Linked DNA regions of Nisaea sediminum. The protein of the gene in region 1 binds, or shares a complex with, the protein of each later gene. Links are inferred from orthologs where the notes say so. Each region holds a gene or a part of one and is shown on either strand. Other genes may lie near its edges. The genes, in order: tldD and IG122_RS16720.

Region 1 (8,251 bases):
AGTGGTAGCCGGACATTTTCGGGAACCAGTAATAGAACCCGCAGAACAGCGCGAAGACCGCGCCCAGCGACAGCACGTAGTGGAAGTGCGCGATCACGTAGTAGGTGTTGTGCAGCACCACGTCGACGCCGGCATTGGCCAGCACCACGCCGGTGACGCCGCCGACCGTGAAGAGGAAGATGAAGCCGATCGCCCAGATCATCGGGACGCGGAACGAGATCGACCCGCCCCACATGGTCGCGATCCAGGAGAAGATCTTCACACCGGTCGGCACCGCGATAACCATGGTCGCCGCCGTGAAATAGGCCCGCGTGTCGACATCGAGGCCCACCGTGTACATGTGGTGCGCCCAGACGATGAAGCCGACGAAGCCGATGGAGACCATCGCGTAGGCCATGCCGAGATAGCCGAAGACCGGCTTGCGCGAGAAGGTCGAGACCACGTGGCTGATGATGCCGAAGGCCGGCAGGATCATGATGTACACCTCGGGATGGCCGAAGAACCAGAAGAGGTGCAGGAACAGGATCGGATCACCGCCGCCGGACGGGTCGAAGAAGGCCGTGCCGAAGTTGCGGTCGGTCAGCAGCATGGTGATGGCGCCGGCCAGGACCGGAAGCGCCAACAGCAGCAGGAACGCCGTGATCAGGATCGACCAGACGAAGAGCGGCATCTTGTGCAGCGTCATGCCCGGTGCGCGCATGTTGAAGATCGTGGTGATGAAGTTGCTGGCGCCGAGGATCGAGGAGGCACCGGCAAGGTGCAGCGACAGGATCGCCATGTCCATGGACGGGCCAGGCGTGCCGAGCTTGCTCGACATCGGCGGGTAGATCGTCCAGCCCACGCCCGCGCCGCCATCGGCGAAGACCGACAGGAAGAGCAGCAGGAAGGCCGGGATCAGCAGCCAGAAGCTGATGTTGTTCATCCGCGGGAAGGCCATGTCCGGCGCACCGATCATGAGCGGCACGAACCAGTTGCCGAAGCCTCCGATCAGCGCCGGCATGACCAGGAAGAACACCATGATCAGGCCATGGGCCGTGGTGAAGACGTTCCAGACCTGGCCGTTTTCCATGAACTGGACGCCCGGATTCTGGAGCTCCATCCGCATGTAGATGGACATCGCGCCGCCGATTAAGCCGGCGATGATCGCGAAGATCAGGTACATCGTGCCGATGTCTTTGTGGTTGGTCGAATACAACCAGCGCCGGATACCCGTCGGCACCCCATGGTCATCAGCGTGAGCGTGCGCGGCACTCATATCGGTCTCTCCCAATAGCGTGGTTGTTAGTTGGCGTTAACGGCGACGCGGACCGGCGCATCGTTGTTCATCGCGAATTTATCCTTCGCCCCCTTCAGCCATTCGGCGTAGTCGGCCTCGGAGAGGGCCTTGACAACGATGGGCATGTAGGCGTGACGCGGACCGCAGATCTGGTTGCACTGGCCGTAGAAGGTGCCTTCCTTGTCGAACTGCATCCAGGTCTCGTTGGTGCGGCCGCCGACGGCATAGATCTGCACCACCGCGGACGGAACGAAGAAGGAATGGAAGACGTCGTTGCTGGTCACCAGGATCTGGATCTTCTTGCCCGTCGGAACGACAAGCGGATTGTCGACGTCGAGCAGACGGTGGCCGTTCACCTTCTGCAGGTCCTCGCCCTCAAGCAGGTAGCTGTCGAAGACGATCTGCTCGTCCGGATATTCGTAGGACCAGTACCACTGGTTTCCGGTGACCTTGATGGTCATGTCCGGATCGACCGCACGATCAAGATAGTAGAGGTTCTTGAAAGACGGGATCGCGACCACCACAAGAATAATGACCGGAACCGCGGTCCAGAGGATCTCGATCAGCGTGTTGTGCGAGGTCCGGGACGGGTTCGGGTTGGCCGAAGCGCGGTAGCGGAAACAGACATAAACCAGCAGCGCGAGCACGAAGAGCGAGATCGCGAAAATCAGGTAGAGCAAGTAGGTGTGGAATTCACCGATGTGAACACCGACCGGCGAGACCGGATCCTGCAAACCCAGCTGGTAGGGCTGGGGCATGCGGATTTCTTCGGCGCCGGCGGGCTGAGCCAGCGTTGCGACCAACAGGAGGGGCAGCGCCGCGAGATGCGCGAGGCTGGAGATTGCCCGGTTAAAAAGCCTCATGGTGTCCGTTCTCTCCGCAATATTCGTACTCGGGGCCGTTTTTAGCGTCAGGCGCGGCCCTTCACAAGGGTATCGCAATACACCGTCCGCCTCATTGCGTGAAGACAATTCGATCTCCGGCACGGGGCGGTCCAGCGATCCGCGACGAAGTGACGCGCCTCTTGCAACGGACGGGCGCCGCGCTCTTCCGCAAGGGCGCACCGTGACTTTCCCGTGCTTGGGACCATATGCTATCGGAAAGATCAAGCCCATACCGGCGCCCCGCACCCGCGCGGGACATTTCAGGAGCGGACTCAATGAGCGACCTTGGCAAGACGGACGAACTGTTTTTCGAGCGCAGCGGCATGGATCTCGACCGGGTCGGCCGCCTCGTCGACGAGGCGCTGCACGGCGCGGACGACGGTGAGCTGTTCCTCGAATACCGCCAGAGCGAGAGCCTTGCTTTCGATGACGGCCGCCTGAAGACCGCCTCCTTTGATTCGACCCAGGGCTTCGGCCTGCGCGCGATCGCCGGAGAAGCGCACGGCTACGCGCATGCCTCCGATCTTTCCGAGGAGGCCATCAAGCGCGCGGCGGACACCGTCTCCAGTGTCCGTCACGGCCATGGCGGCACCCTCGCCGCCCCGCCCGCCGCCAGCAACGCCACGCTCTACACCGACGCCAACCCTCTTGCCTTGACGCCGTTTGCCGACAAGGTCGATCTGCTGAAGGAAATCGACGCCTACGCCCGCGCCAGAGACCCTCGCGTGAAACAGGTCAGTGCCTCGCTGGCCGGCTCCTGGCAGGCGGTGCAGATCATCCGCGCCGGCGGGCACCGGGTCGCGGATATCCGTCCGCTGGTGCGTCTCAATGTCTCCGTCGTGATGGCGGAAGGCGACCGGATGGAGACCGGCGGCTGCGGTGCCGGCGGCCGGGTCGCCTACGATCTCTACCTGACGCCGGAGAAGTGGAAGGCCCAGGTCGACGAGGCGATGCGGATCGCCGAGGTGAACCTCTCCTCCGTCGCCGCCCCGGCGGGCGAGATGGAAGTGGTGCTCGGCAACGGCTGGCCGGGCGTCATGCTGCACGAGGCGGTCGGCCACGGACTGGAAGGCGACTTCAACCGCAAGAAAACCTCGACCTTTTCCGGAATGATCGGCCAGCGCGTCGCCGCCAAGGGCGTCACCGTGGTCGATGACGGCACCATCCACGACCGCCGCGGTTCGATCAGCATCGACGACGAGGGCACGCGCAGCCAGCGCAACGTGCTGATCGAGGACGGCATCCTCGTCGGCTACATGCAGGACCGGCAGAATGCGCGCCTGATGGGCATGGAGCCGACCGGCAACGGACGGCGCCAAAGCTTCGCGCACCATCCGATGCCGCGCATGACCAACACCTTCATGGAAGCCGGCGACAAGGACCCGGGCGAGATCCTCGCCTCCGTGAAGAAAGGTCTCTATGCGGTCAACTTTGCCGGCGGCCAGGTCGACATCACCTCCGGCAAGTTCGTGTTCTCCGCCAGCGAGGCCTATCTGATCGAGGACGGCAAGATCGGCGCCCCGGTCAAAGGCGCGACCCTGATCGGCAACGGCCCGGACGCGATGAACCAGATCACGATGATCGGCAATGACCTTGCGCTGGACGACGGGATCGGGACCTGCGGCAAGAGCGGCCAGGGCGTTCCGGTCGGCGTCGGACAGCCCACGCTGAAGATGACGGGCGTGACCATCGGCGGCACCGCGATGTAGGAACAGATTGCTAAGGTTACCGGCCCATTAAGTGTATTTTTACGTAGAGTTGCTTAAATCCTGCATCGGTTGAGGCAGGAGTCCTCCGTTCACTTCAGAACTCGAAGAGGAAAGCGACTTGCGTGACGCGGTCGGTGCGGTGGCATTGTTGATTGTCAGTTCGGCGTTCCTCGCCGGGCTGATGCTTACGGCGCCTGTCAGGTCCGACCAGACGGTCGCGGCAATTTTTCCTCCCTGGTTCGACAAATCTTCCGTTCTCGGTGCGGTGTCCGAAGCCGGCGGCTCCATGCTGCGCCATGGCGGCACAAACAACATCGCGCTTGTCCGGCTCGAACGGCCCGACGCGTCCGAACGCCTGCGCAATGCGGGCGCTTGGGCGGTCGTCGATCCCGGCGGGCTCTTCGGTTGCATAGGCGTCAAAGGCGGCACCCGCTTTCCGCTCCAAAAGGATTTATGAAAATGAACACGCTGGATTCGATCCGCGCCAAATCGGTCAGTTTTCTCGCCCTCTTCATCACCGCGCACATCGCTTTGATCGCGGGATTGGGCCTTGTATTCTCGGCCCCCCTGCTCGCCCCTCTAGCTGGCGCGATCGCGACGGCGACGGTCTGCGGGCTCGCGGCATGGAAAGCCAAGCATGAAGCATCCACACGGATGCTCCTCGCCGTCGGGCTCATGGTCATGGTCTCGCTGGTGCTGTTCCAGTTCCAGGGCCATGCCTGGCAGATCGACGTTCACATGTATTATTTCGCGTGTCTCGCGATCCTGACGACGTTTTGCGACATTCGTGCCGTCGTCGCAGCGACCGCGGCGGTCGCCGTTCATCATATCGGCCTGAACTTCACCTTCCCCGCCTGGATCTTCCCCGACGGCGCGGATTTCGGCCGGGTGGTTCTTCACGCCGTGATCGTGATCGTCGAGGCGGTCATCGTCGGCTGGCTGTCGCTGACGGTGGCGAAATCCTTCAGCCTGTCCGACAAGGCCCTCAAGGAAGCCGAGGAAGCCAGGGCGGAAGCCGAAAGGCTGAGCGCGCAGCAGATGGAGCAGGAACGCCGGATGCAGGCGCAGAAGGCGCAGGAAATGTCCGCGCTTGCCGACACGTTCTCTTCCACGGTCGGGTCCATCGCGGCCACTGTCGCCAGCGCCTCCACCGAACTTGGCCGGAATGCCAGCGAGTTGAACTCGGTCGCCGGATCTCTCACAAACCAGTCCCGTGCGGCGAACGAGAACACCGCTTCGGCGGCGGATAATGTGCGCACGGCTGCGGAAGTCGCAGGTGAACTTGCCAGATCTTTTTCCGAGATCGGCCAGCGGGTCGCCGAAGCAAGCAGCGTGACCCGTGTGGCGGTCGATCAGGCCAACCAGACGAACGAAACGGTGTCCGGCCTCGCCGGTGCCGTCGACAAGATCGGAGAGTTCCTGAAGCTGATCACCGATATCGCCGAACAGACCAACCTGCTGGCGCTTAACGCGACGATCGAGGCGGCGCGCGCCGGCGAGGCCGGCAAGGGCTTCGCGGTGGTGGCGACGGAAGTGAAGAACCTCGCCTCGCAGACGGCGGAGGCGACGGAAACGATTTCCGCCCAGATCCAGGCGATCCAGCAGGAATCGACCGAGGCTGTGAAGGCGATTTCCCTGATCGTCGAAACGGTCGCCAAAGTGGACGGAATCTCCGCCGGGATCGCCGCGGCAATCGAGGAGCAGGTCGCCGCGACCAACGAGATTTCCAATCAGGTAGCGCAGGCGAGCGAGCGGAGCATCAGCGCCTCTGAAGGCATGAGCGCCCTCAACGCCGAGAGCGCGCGCAGCGGCGAAGCCGCCCAGTCCATGCTGACGGCCTCCGAGCGACTGGCCCAGGATACGAACCTGCTGCGTTCCGAGATCGACGGCTTCCTCAGCCGCATCAAGGTTTCCTAGGCGCCTTTACCGTCCGCAGGGGGGCCGTCCGCCGGGGAATCGGGCATAACGCCGGGTCCCTGCGGCCGGCGGCCGAGCCTGGTCTCCCGGTAGCCGATATAGAGACCGGCGGCGATCACAATGGCGCCGCCGAGCAGAGTCATCCCGTCCGGCACTTCGGCCCAGATCACGTATCCGAACAGCGTCGCCCAGATCAGCGCCGAGTACTCGAACGGCGCGACGATCGCCGCCGGCGCCGCGCGGAAAGCGGAGGTGACGAGAAACTGCCCGCAGCCGCCGAGCAGCCCCAATGCCGCGAGCAGGCTCCAATCCGCCGGCACCGGCATGACCCAGACCGAGGGCGTGCCGATCGCGCTGACCGTAAGCGCGGCGAGGGTCGTGTAGAAGACAATGGAGACCGCGCTGTCGGTCGAGGAGAGACGGCGTCCGAGCACCATCGCCAGCGCGAAGCAGAAAGAGGCTCCGATTGGCAGCAGCGCGTAGGGCGAGAACACGTCCGCGCCCGGACGCACGATGATCAATACGCCGACGAAACCGACCAGAACCGCACAAACCCTTCGAAACCCTACCTGCTCCCCGAGCACCGGCACCGACAAAGCAGTGACGAAAAGCGGCGAGGCGAAGGCCAGCGCAACGACTTCCGCCAGCTCGAGCTTGCCGAGCGCGAAGAAGAAGCCGACCGTCGCCCCGGTTCCGGTCACGCCGCGGGCGAGCTGCAGCTTCCAGCGCCGGGTCCGGAGCTGACGAAGCCCACCGGTCCAATACACGATGGCGAACAGCGGAATCAGCCCGAACAGGGTGCGGAAAAAGACGATCTCGATGCTCGGATAACCTGCCGACATCCACTTGATCATCATGTCCATCACGGACATCACGAACACGCCCGCAATCATCAGGATGATGCCGCGCCCGGCCGTAAAGCCGTCCTGTTCGTTTCCGTCGCTCATTGCTTGTTGTCTTCCGCTTCTTATGGCGGGCCCGAGACTAGTCGCCCCGGACGAGGACGGCATTGTAAAAATCGTCTTCGAAGAGAGACGCGGTGCCGCCGGTATGGAGCAGGCAGGCTGGCTCGTCCGGCGCGATGCTGCCATCGGCCAGCATCGAAAGCAGGGCCGCGGCCGGTTTCGCGGTGTAGGTCTGTTCGAGCAACAGGGCCTCGGTCTCGGCGAATTGCCGGATCGCCGCGACGGCGTCCGGTCCCGGAATGCCGTACCCTGGCCCCAGAAACCGGTCGGTGAAGCGGGCGATCGAACCGACCGGCCGATCGGCGGCCCCGAGCAGCAGTTCGAGCCCGGCGAAGATCCGGGAGACACGCTCCGCCAGCTCCGCGACACCGTATTCGACGCTGACGAGATGGGCTTCGCCGTCGAAACCGCCACGGACCAGGCCATAGAGAAAGCCGGCCTCGGTCGGCCCCATGGAGCCCGGAAGCAGGATATGTCGGAGCACCACGCCCCGGGCGCGGGCCTGATCGAGCAGTTCCATACCGGCATGGACATAGCCCGCGGCACCGAGCACCGGGTCTCCCACGAGATACGGTTTACGGCCTTCCCGGCGCAGCTCCTCGACCCTGGCTTCCGCGGCCTGTCTGCGCTCGCTCTCGCCGACCGGGCCGAGGTAGGAGATCTCGGCCCCGAAAAGATGGCTGAGCCGAAGATTGCCTTCGATGCGCGCCGGCCGGTCAGCATTATGCAGGATGACGCAGCCGAGACCTGACTTTGCCGCGGCCGCGGCGGTCAGACGGCACTGGTTCGAGGCGGTGTGCCCCGCGACGACCAGCGTGTCCGCGCCGGCTGCGAACGCCGCGCCGAGCCAGTATTCGAGAGAACGCAGCTTGTTGCCGCCCAGGCCGAGCGGCATTGCGTCATCCCGTTTGATAAAGAGGCGCGGATGGCCGGTCTCCCGGCCGAGACGCTGCAAGGGCTGGAAGGGCGTCGGCCCTTCCAGCAAAGGGTATCTCGGGAGCGCGTCCAGCTCCATCCCTTCCCCTTTCCGGTCCGATAGCCGCCGCCGATCAGTACCGCTGGTATTCGAACAGCGGATCGATCTTGCCGCCCCACGCGCCGTGATAGAGATCGAGCAGGCGGTCGGCGGGAGACTTGCCTGATTCGGCGACTTCCTGCAGCCAGTTGAGGAAGCCGGTCTCGTCATTGCCTTCGGAATCGACGCAAGCCCGGCGCTTCAGGCCATGGCGGGAAATCTCGATCATGCGCTTCGCCAGGTCCTGCACCGTGCCGTCGCGGAACGGGGTCTGCAGGCCGTGTTTCGGAACCGCAGCGCGCAGCGCTTCCATTTCCTCGATACTCCAGCCGGCGATCATGTCGGCCGCGGCCTGCTGCGCGTCCTTGTCGTACAGAATGCCGGTCCAGAGCGCGGGCAGCGCACAGATGTTGCGCCACGGGCCGGTGTCGGCGCCGCGCATCTCGATATATTTCTTCAGCCGGACCTCAGGGAAACTGGTCGTC
Region 2 (8,221 bases), 620 kb from region 1 along the record:
AATTCGCCAGTGTCGCGTCGATCTCCAGCATGGCGTCGAGGAACCCCTCGCGGCAGGCCGCGATATGTTCCGTCTGATGGCCTTCCTCGGCCTGCTCGACCCAGCAGTCGAATTGCGCCTGTGCACGGGCCGAGGCATGGGGTGCAAGGATGCGCGCATCGCGTTCGAAGGCCCGCAGCAGACGGTGCCGGGAGGATTTGAGGGCCGGCAGTTGCGCCTCCCCGAGCTTCCAGTCTTCCAAACGTTCGGGCGGCACGGTCTCACCGCGTGCCGAGGCGAGGGTCTTCCGCGCGAACTTCTCTGCATCGATCCAGTCCACCATGTCGTCCGCCTCGAAGAGCGCGAGACGCCGGTACTCGTTGGCAAGGCTGTGCTCGAAACCGTCGTTCGGTACGGATTGTCCGCGCACGGCGGCGACGGCTTCATAGAGCTGGAAGGGCTGCGCCGAGACCGCTAGGGAAGACAGCGGCGACAGGGCTGCGGAAAGGGCAAGGGCAGTCAGGATCCGCTTCATCGGTTCCTCCTCGAAAGATCCGGATTGTCCCCTTTCTGCCCGCGACCTTTGGCGGGATGAGGACGGACCTCGCCACAATCGATCTCATTTCGGAGGCACGCGTCCGGTTGCGCGCGTCGCCGATCCGCCCTATGTCAACAGCCGGTCCTGTGACGTAGGTGGGAATGACATGTCTGATATCGGCGGCCTCGAACTGCTCGACAGCCTGATCGGGAAGGCACGGAAGGCCGGCGCCGACGCGGTGGACGCGGTTCATCTCACCGGACGTTCGCTCTCCGTCTCCCAGCGCCTCGGCAAACCCGAAGCGATCGAGCGCTCGGAAGGCAACGATATCGGGCTCCGCGTTCTTGTCGGCAAACGGCAGGCCTCCGTCTCCGGTTCGGACACCTCGGCGGACGCGCTCGACGAGCTTGTCGAGCGTGCGGTCGCGATGGCGAAGGTGGCGCCGGAAGACCCCTATGCCGGGATCGCCGATGCCAGCCAGATCTCGACCTCCCATCCCGAGATCGAGATGTTCGATCCCTACGAGCCGACGGCCGAGGACCTGACCGACCTTGCAGCCAAGGCCGAGGAGGCCGGGCTCGCCGTAAAGGGCATCACCAATTCCGAGGGCGGCGATGCCGGCTGGAGCACGACCGAGGTCGCGGTCGCGGCCAGCAACGGCTTTTCCGGCCAGTACCGCCGCTCCAGCTTCTCCGTCTCCGCCGTTATGCTCGCGGGCGAGGGCCAGGGCATGGAGCGGGATTACGACTACACGGCCAAGGTGTTCTTCGCCGATCTCGAGGATGCGGCCGAGATCGGCCGCCGGGCCGGCGAGCGCACGGTGAAGCGGCTCAACCCGAAACGACCGAAATCCCAGCGCGTCCCGGTGATCTTCGATCCGCGGACCAGCCGCTCTTTCCTCGGCCACCTCTCTTCCGCCATTAACGGTGCGTCGATCGCGCGCGGCACCAGTTTCCTGAAGGACAAGATGGGCGAGCAGATCTTCGCCGATGGCGTTCGCATCGTCGACGACCCGCTGCGCAACCGGGGCTTCCGCTCCCGCCCGTTCGACGCCGAGGGACTTGCCTCGGAAAAACTGATGATTGTCGAGGACGGCCGGCTTTCGACATGGCTGCTCGATCTCTCGACCGGCCGCCAACTCGGCCTCGAAAGCAACGGCCGGGCCTCGCGCGGCGCCGGCGGCCCGCCGAGCCCGTCGGCAACCAATCTCTATCTCGAACCGGGCGATACCAGTCCCGAAGAGCTGATCAAGTCGATCGGAACCGGTCTCTATGTCACCGACATGATGGGCTCCAGCGTCAGTATCGTGACCGGCGACTACAGTCGGGGTGCGGGCGGGTTCTGGATCGAGAACGGCGAGCTTGCCTATCCGGTCTCCGAGATCACCGTCGCAGGGCACCTCAACGACATTTTCAGAAACCTGAAACCGGCAAGCGACCTCACCTTCAAGTACGGCAGCGATGCCCCGACACTTCTCGTGGAAGGCCTGACGCTTGCCGGATCGAACGGCTGATCCAGCCGAAGGCCCGATTGTTTCGTCTTGGGCGACAGTCTGTTTCACTTGATCGTGAAACGAAAGCATTGGCAATTCGGCCCGCCACTCCCCAAATCAGCGGCAATCGAGAAAATTTCTTATCGGAGTAACAAGATGAGCTACAAGCGTGGCTTATCGCGACTGTTCCTTGTTGTCCTTGCCATCGGACTGGCCGCCGCGGTCGCCCGCGAGCCGCAGACCAAGGAACATGGCGCGCTGGTCGAGCCGTCGCTGAGCGTCAGCAACGGGCTCGCCATCAACGGATACGACCCGGTCGCCTATTTCAGCGACTATGCCGCCGTCCGTGGCGAGGAATCTCTGGCCGTCGAGTTCGACGGCGCACGGTTCCTCTTCTCGGCACCGGAGAATCGCGACAGGTTCCTGAAGAACCCGGAGCGCTACCTGCCGCAGTTCGGCGGGTTCAGCACGTTCGGCGTGGCAAAGGGCAAGCTCTATTCCGCGGACCCGGAAGTCTTCGACATCATCGACGGGCGTCTCTATCTCAGCCGCAACGAGAAGGTGCGCGAACTCTGGCAGCGCAATCCTGAAGGCTATATCGACCTCGCGGAGAATAACTGGCGCGACATTCGCGCGCGCTAGCCGACCGGCCCCGGGACGACAAGTTTCAGCGGACCGGGAGACAGCGAGATGCTGGCCGGCAAATTGGTGACGATGTCGCCATCAGCCTGCACCGGATCGCCGCTATAGGCCCCTTCTTCTGCCCAGATCGAAACCGACCGGGTCCGGACGATCCGGTACCCGGCGGTCTTTGGCAAGCGCCCGGACATCATGTTCGCCGCGTAGCGGATCGCGTTCCAGCGTCCCGCCCGCTCGAACAGACAGACATGAAGCATGTCCTCGTCGAGCCGGGCGTCCGGCGCACAGATGAAGGTGCCGCCGTAATAATGCGCCTTGGCCACCACCACCGAGGCGGCCCGGTAGGTCTCTCCGTCGACGGCAACCCGGTAGTAATGCGGCCTGTACGTGGCGAGCTGGTGCAGGGTGGTCAGCACATAGGCCCCCTTGCCGAGCCAGGCTTTCACCTTCGTGTCGACGCTGGCGACCACATCGGCGTCGAGCCCGACCCCGGCCATCAGCGTAAACCGGTGGCCGTTGACATCGCCGAGCCGCGCCGAGATGGCAGGGCCACGCCAGATCGTATCGGCGATCGCCTCCGCTTTGACCTCCAGGCCGATCTCGGCAGCCAGCACGTTGGCGGTTCCGAGCGGCAGGATGGCGAGCGGCAGGTCCCCGCCGCTCATCCCGTTCACCACTTCGTTGATCGTCCCGTCGCCGCCGGCTGCGACCACAGCGTCGGGTGCGTCTTCGGTATGCATCAGACTGTGCTGGCGGGCATGGCGTGCAAAGGCCTCCGCGTCGCCGCGCGCGCCTGTCTCCAGGACCGTGACCTTGACTCCGCGCGCTTCCAGCCAGGCGATGACCGCAGAGAAGAGAGGATAGCGCCGCTGCCCCGCTTTCGGATTGTAGATGACGACCACGTGGCGGCGACCGCCCTCCGGAACGGACCCCGAGGCTCCGTCCGCAAGCATCCGGCCCGATTCGCCGGTCAACTGGTCCAAATGAAACCCCCGGGACTCCGCCTTCCGGCGGCTTGTGTGATGACAGTTTTATTAAGCTGCCGCCTTATCCCGACAGATTTAAAAACTTTTTTTATTTCACTTTTGTGAATTCATACAAAGTTCATTTTACAACATATGGGCATCTCCATAATAGATCGCGCCAAATAAACTACGGCGTTGAAGTTTTCCTTGGAATTTTGACCAAATTAAGGAAATGGAAGACGGAGATGAACAGTCAGAAAGGCATCGACCGCTATCGGGCGATCTGGATCTCCGACATTCATCTCGGGACCAAGGGGTGCCAGGCGGAATATCTTCTCGATTTCCTGCGCCACACCGAGTCCGACTATCTCTACCTGGTCGGCGATATCGTCGATATCTGGCGCATGAAGCGCTCCTGGGCCTGGAGACAGAGCCACAACGACGTGTTGCAGAAGCTGCTGCGCAAGGCGCGCAAGGGCACCAAGGTGATGTTCCTACCGGGCAATCACGACGAGATGTTCCGCGGCTTCCTCGGCGAGAATTTCGGCCAGATCGAAGTCCGCGACGAGCATATACATGTCACCCGCGACGGGCGCCGCTTCCTGATCCTGCACGGCGACCAGTACGACGTGGTGGTGAAGTACAACAAGTGGCTCGCCCTGGTCGGCGACGGCGCCTACAACCTCGCCCTCACGCTCAACACCCGCTTCAATCAGGTGCGCCGCTTCCTCGGCTACCCCTACTGGTCGCTTTCGGCCTACCTCAAGAACAAGGCCAAGCGGGCGGTCGAGTTCATCGGCAATTTCGAACATGCGCTCGCCGAAGAGGCGATGAAGCGTGGCGTCGACGGCATCATCTGCGGCCATATCCACAAGGCCGAGATGAAACAGATCGGCAGCGTCACCTACTGCAACGACGGCGACTGGGTGGAGAGCTGCACGGCGCTGGTCGAGCACAACGACGGCCGCATGGAAATCCTGAACTGGGCCGAGATCCGCCATCTCACCTTCGCCTAAGGGACCTTCGCCATGAAAATCCTGCTCGTCTCGGATGCCTGGTTCCCCCAGGTGAACGGCGTCGTCCGCACGCTGAATACGGTGATCGGCGAACTCCGCGCCATGGGCCACGAGGTCGAGACGATCACGCCGGATCTCTTCAGGACCGTTCCCTGCCCGACCTATCCCGAGATCCGCCTCGCCTGCTGGCCTTTCTTCAGGGTCCCGGCAATGATCGAGGCCGCCCGGCCGGACGCAATCCATATCGCCACGGAGGGCCCGCTCGGCATGACGGCGCGACGTTATTGCGTGCGCAACAATCTCCCCTTCACCACCGCCTACCACACCCGCTTTCCGGAATATGTGCAGCCGCGGCTCGGCGTCCCGGTCGCCTGGACCTACAGGGTGATGCGCCATTTCCACGGCAAGTCAGCCGGTGTGATGGTGGCGACCAAATCGATCCGCGCCGATCTCGAGGCGCGCGGCTTCGACAATATCAAGGACTGGAGCCGGGGCGTGGACACCGAGCTGTTCCGTCCGCAGGCGAAAGACGCGATCGACGGCGCTACACCCATTGCGCGTCCCGTCTTCATGTTCGTAGGCCGGGTCGCGGTGGAAAAGAACCTGCCCGCCTTCCTCGAACTCGACCTGCCCGGCAGCAAGGTCGTGGTCGGCGACGGACCGGACATGGAGATGCTGAAGCGCAAGTTCCCCGATACCGTCTTTGTCGGCGCGAAAAAGGGCGAGGAACTGGCCCGGCACTATGCTGCCGCGGACGTCTTCGTCTTCCCGAGCCGCACCGATACGTTCGGGCTCGTGATGCTGGAGGCGCTCGCCTCGGGTGTACCGGTCGCCGCCTTCCCTGTTCCGGGACCTCTCGACGTGATCGCCTCGGAGAAAGTCGGCGTGCTGTCGGAGGATCTGCGCGCGGCGACCCTCAAGGCGCTGGAGCTGAAGCCGGAAGACTGCCGCGCCTATGCGCTCGGCTTCAGCTGGCGCGCCTGTGCCGAACAGTTCCTCGGCAATCTCGCAACGTTAGACGCAGAGGCCGCCTTCGGCCCCGCGGAACGCCGCGCCGCCTGAGCCTGCCCGGACAATAAGACCTTGGCGCCGCAGCATGGCGCTAGTATGCATTCCTGTGACCGTAAGGCCCGACCTTGCCCGAACGGTCGGCCCGGCCCCGGAACCAGAACGGAAAGCATGCTGAAGCGACTGTTGCGCACGGAAACCGGCCGCGAGGTCGCGAGCCGCCTTCTGGCGGCACTGATCCGGGGGCTCTCGCGCACCATCCGCTGGCAGGTCCTGAATTCAGAGATCCGGGACGAGGTTTTCGCGAGCGACCGTCCCATCATCGGCGCCTTCTGGCACAATCGCATCATGTTGATGTCAGAGATCTGGCAAGCAGGCCGTCCCTTCGCGATGCTGCAGTCGAAACATCCCGACGGACGTCTGATCGCGCGCACCATCGAGCATCTCGGGATCGGCGATATCGAGGGTTCGGCCGGGAAAGGCAAAGGCGGGGCGCAGGCCATGCGCGCCATGCTCCGCACGCTGAAAGACGGTATTGCCGTCGGCCTGACCCCCGACGGGCCGCGCGGGCCGCGCATGCGCGCCGGCGCCGGCATCATCGCCCTCGCCCGGATGAGCGGTGCGCCGATCTATCCGGTGACCTGGAACGTCCGGCGGCGCCGGGTGCTGAACAGCTGGGACCGCTTCATTCTGGCCCTGCCCTTTACCCGCGGCGTCTATATCTGGGGCGCTCCGCTCAGCGTGCCCCGAGACGCGGACGAAGAAACGCTGGAAGCCCTGCGCCTCGAACTTGAAAAGCGCCTGAACGATCTCTGCCAGGAAGCGGACCGGACGCTCGGCACCGAACCCATCCTCCCCGCCGATCCCGATCCGGCGGCCGCGGCATGATTTTCCAGATCTACAACGGCGCGATGCGTCTCGCGTCCCCCGTCCTGGACCTTCTGCTGAGACGCCGTCTTGCCCGCGGCAAGGAGGATCCGGCGCGGATATCCGAGCGGCGCGGGGAAGCGTCTCTTGCACGCCCGGAAGGACCGCTCTTCTGGGTGCATGGCGCCAGTGTCGGTGAGTGCCAGACCGCACTCGCCCTCATCGAACGTCTGCTCGACCGCGATCCGGCTCTCAACGTCCTCCTGACCAGCGGCACCCTGACCTCGGCGAGACTGATGGCCGACCGGCTCCCGTCGCGCGCCATGCACCAGTTCGTACCGCTCGATCACCCTGCCTGGATCTCCGCTTTCCTCGATCACTGGAGGCCGGACGCCGCGATCTTCGTCGAATCCGATCTCTGGCCGAACCTCGTGCTCGCGGCGGGACAGCGGAAAATTCCGCTCATTCTCGCCAATGCCCGGATGTCGCAGGGTTCCTTCGAGCGGTGGCGACGGCTCTCGCTTTTCACCAGGCGCCTATTTGCGGATTTCTCGCTCATCCTCGCGAGCAATCCGGCGCAGAAGGCGGGCTTCGAAAGCCTGACCCGGGCGCCGGTGCAATATGTCGGGAACCTCAAGCGCGCCGCCGCGCCGCTGACGGCCGACCCGGCAAGCCTCGCAGAACTGAGAGATGCGGCGGCAGGCCGCCCGGTGATCCTTGCCGCCAGCACCCATGCGGGCGAGGAAGACGCCGCGGCGGAAGCGCATCGGATCGCCGCCGCAGTTCGTCCCGATCTGCTGACAATTATCGCTCCGCGTCATCCGAACCGGGGCGCCGAGATCGCCGCTTCGCTCGAAACTCAGGGCCTGCGCTGTGCCCGCCGTTCCCAAAATGCCCTGCCGTCTCCGGAAACCGAGATCTATGTCGCCGACACGTTGGGCGAGATGGGCACCCTGTTCGAGCTGGCGGACGCGGTCTTCGTCGGTGGGTCGCTGATCCCGGTCGGCGGGCACAATCCGCTGGAGCCGGCGCATTTCGCCAAGCCTGTGCTGTTTGGGCAATTGATGGCGAAGAACGCGGACATCGCGACCGACATGATCGGCGCACGGGCCGCGCTCGAGATCGCCGACGCGAAAGATCTCGGACGGCGGCTGCGGGACCTGCTGCAGAACGATGCGCAGCGGGCCGAACTCGGCGCCAACGCGAAAGCCTTCGCCGAAGGTCAGGGCGCCATCGCGGACGAGATGGCCGGGCGCATCTGCGCCGCAGTCGACGCCCATGGAGAAAGAAGGTGAGGGCCCCCGGCTTCTGGCGGAGCGGCGGACTGCTGCCGGCCCTGCTGACGCCAGCCTCCTGGATCTACCGTGCAGGCGCGGCCCTGCGTGCCGCCGCCACACGGCCCTACCGGGCACCCGTTCCGGTCATCTGCATCGGCAATCTGGTCGCGGGAGGTGCCGGCAAGACGCCCGTCGCTCTCTCGCTCGGACGGGCGCTCGGAAAACGCGGACTCAAGGTCGCCTTCCTCAGCCGGGGTTACGGCGGCCGCCTCGCCGGGCCGCTTCAGGTGCTACCGGAGCGGCATAGCGCCGCCGATGTCGGGGACGAACCCCTGCTCCTGGCCGAGGCCGCGCCGACCTGGATCTCGAGGGACCGCGCGAAAGGCGCCGATATGGCCGCCGCGGCCGGGGCGGACGTCATCGTCATGGATGACGGTTTC

What was found.
Region 2: the proteins of tldD (region 1) and IG122_RS16720 are in contact, whole or in part, in a solved structure (PDB 5NJ9), measured with the Escherichia coli proteins. The link is inferred for Nisaea sediminum from one-to-one orthologs.

What each region holds. Positions count from the first base shown.
Region 1 is NZ_JACZCQ010000006.1:346,110-354,360, forward strand. Bases 1,767-4,652 are described here. They hold tldD (metalloprotease TldD), read left to right. Parts: upstream 1,767-2,435; coding sequence 2,436-3,869; downstream 3,870-4,652. Other genes in these bases: coxB (cytochrome c oxidase subunit II), read right to left, coding at 1,767-2,139; IG122_RS13735 (hypothetical protein), read left to right, coding at 3,988-4,326; IG122_RS13740 (methyl-accepting chemotaxis protein), read left to right, coding at 4,329-4,652. Outside these bases: ctaD (cytochrome c oxidase subunit I), read right to left, coding at 1-1,255; more of coxB, read right to left, coding at 1,282-1,766; more of IG122_RS13740, read left to right, coding at 4,653-5,786; IG122_RS13745 (DMT family transporter), read right to left, coding at 5,783-6,733; IG122_RS13750 (1-aminocyclopropane-1-carboxylate deaminase/D-cysteine desulfhydrase), read right to left, coding at 6,771-7,766; IG122_RS13755 (glutamate--cysteine ligase), read right to left, coding at 7,801-8,251. UniProt on the Escherichia coli protein: Metalloprotease involved in CcdA degradation. Suppresses the inhibitory activity of the carbon storage regulator (CsrA).
Region 2 is NZ_JACZCQ010000006.1:966,418-974,638, reverse strand. What follows is about bases 1-2,856. They hold IG122_RS16720 (TldD/PmbA family protein), read left to right. Parts: upstream 1-683; coding sequence 684-2,030; downstream 2,031-2,856. Other genes in these bases: IG122_RS16710 (diacylglycerol/lipid kinase family protein), read right to left, coding at 2,648-2,856; IG122_RS16715 (YHS domain-containing (seleno)protein), read left to right, coding at 2,166-2,651; IG122_RS16725 (hypothetical protein), read right to left, coding at 1-514. In the rest of the region: more of IG122_RS16710, read right to left, coding at 2,857-3,631; IG122_RS16705 (UDP-2,3-diacylglucosamine diphosphatase), read left to right, coding at 3,859-4,629; IG122_RS16700 (glycosyltransferase family 4 protein), read left to right, coding at 4,642-5,691; IG122_RS16695 (lysophospholipid acyltransferase family protein), read left to right, coding at 5,809-6,525; IG122_RS16690 (3-deoxy-D-manno-octulosonic acid transferase), read left to right, coding at 6,522-7,799; lpxK (tetraacyldisaccharide 4'-kinase), read left to right, coding at 7,796-8,221.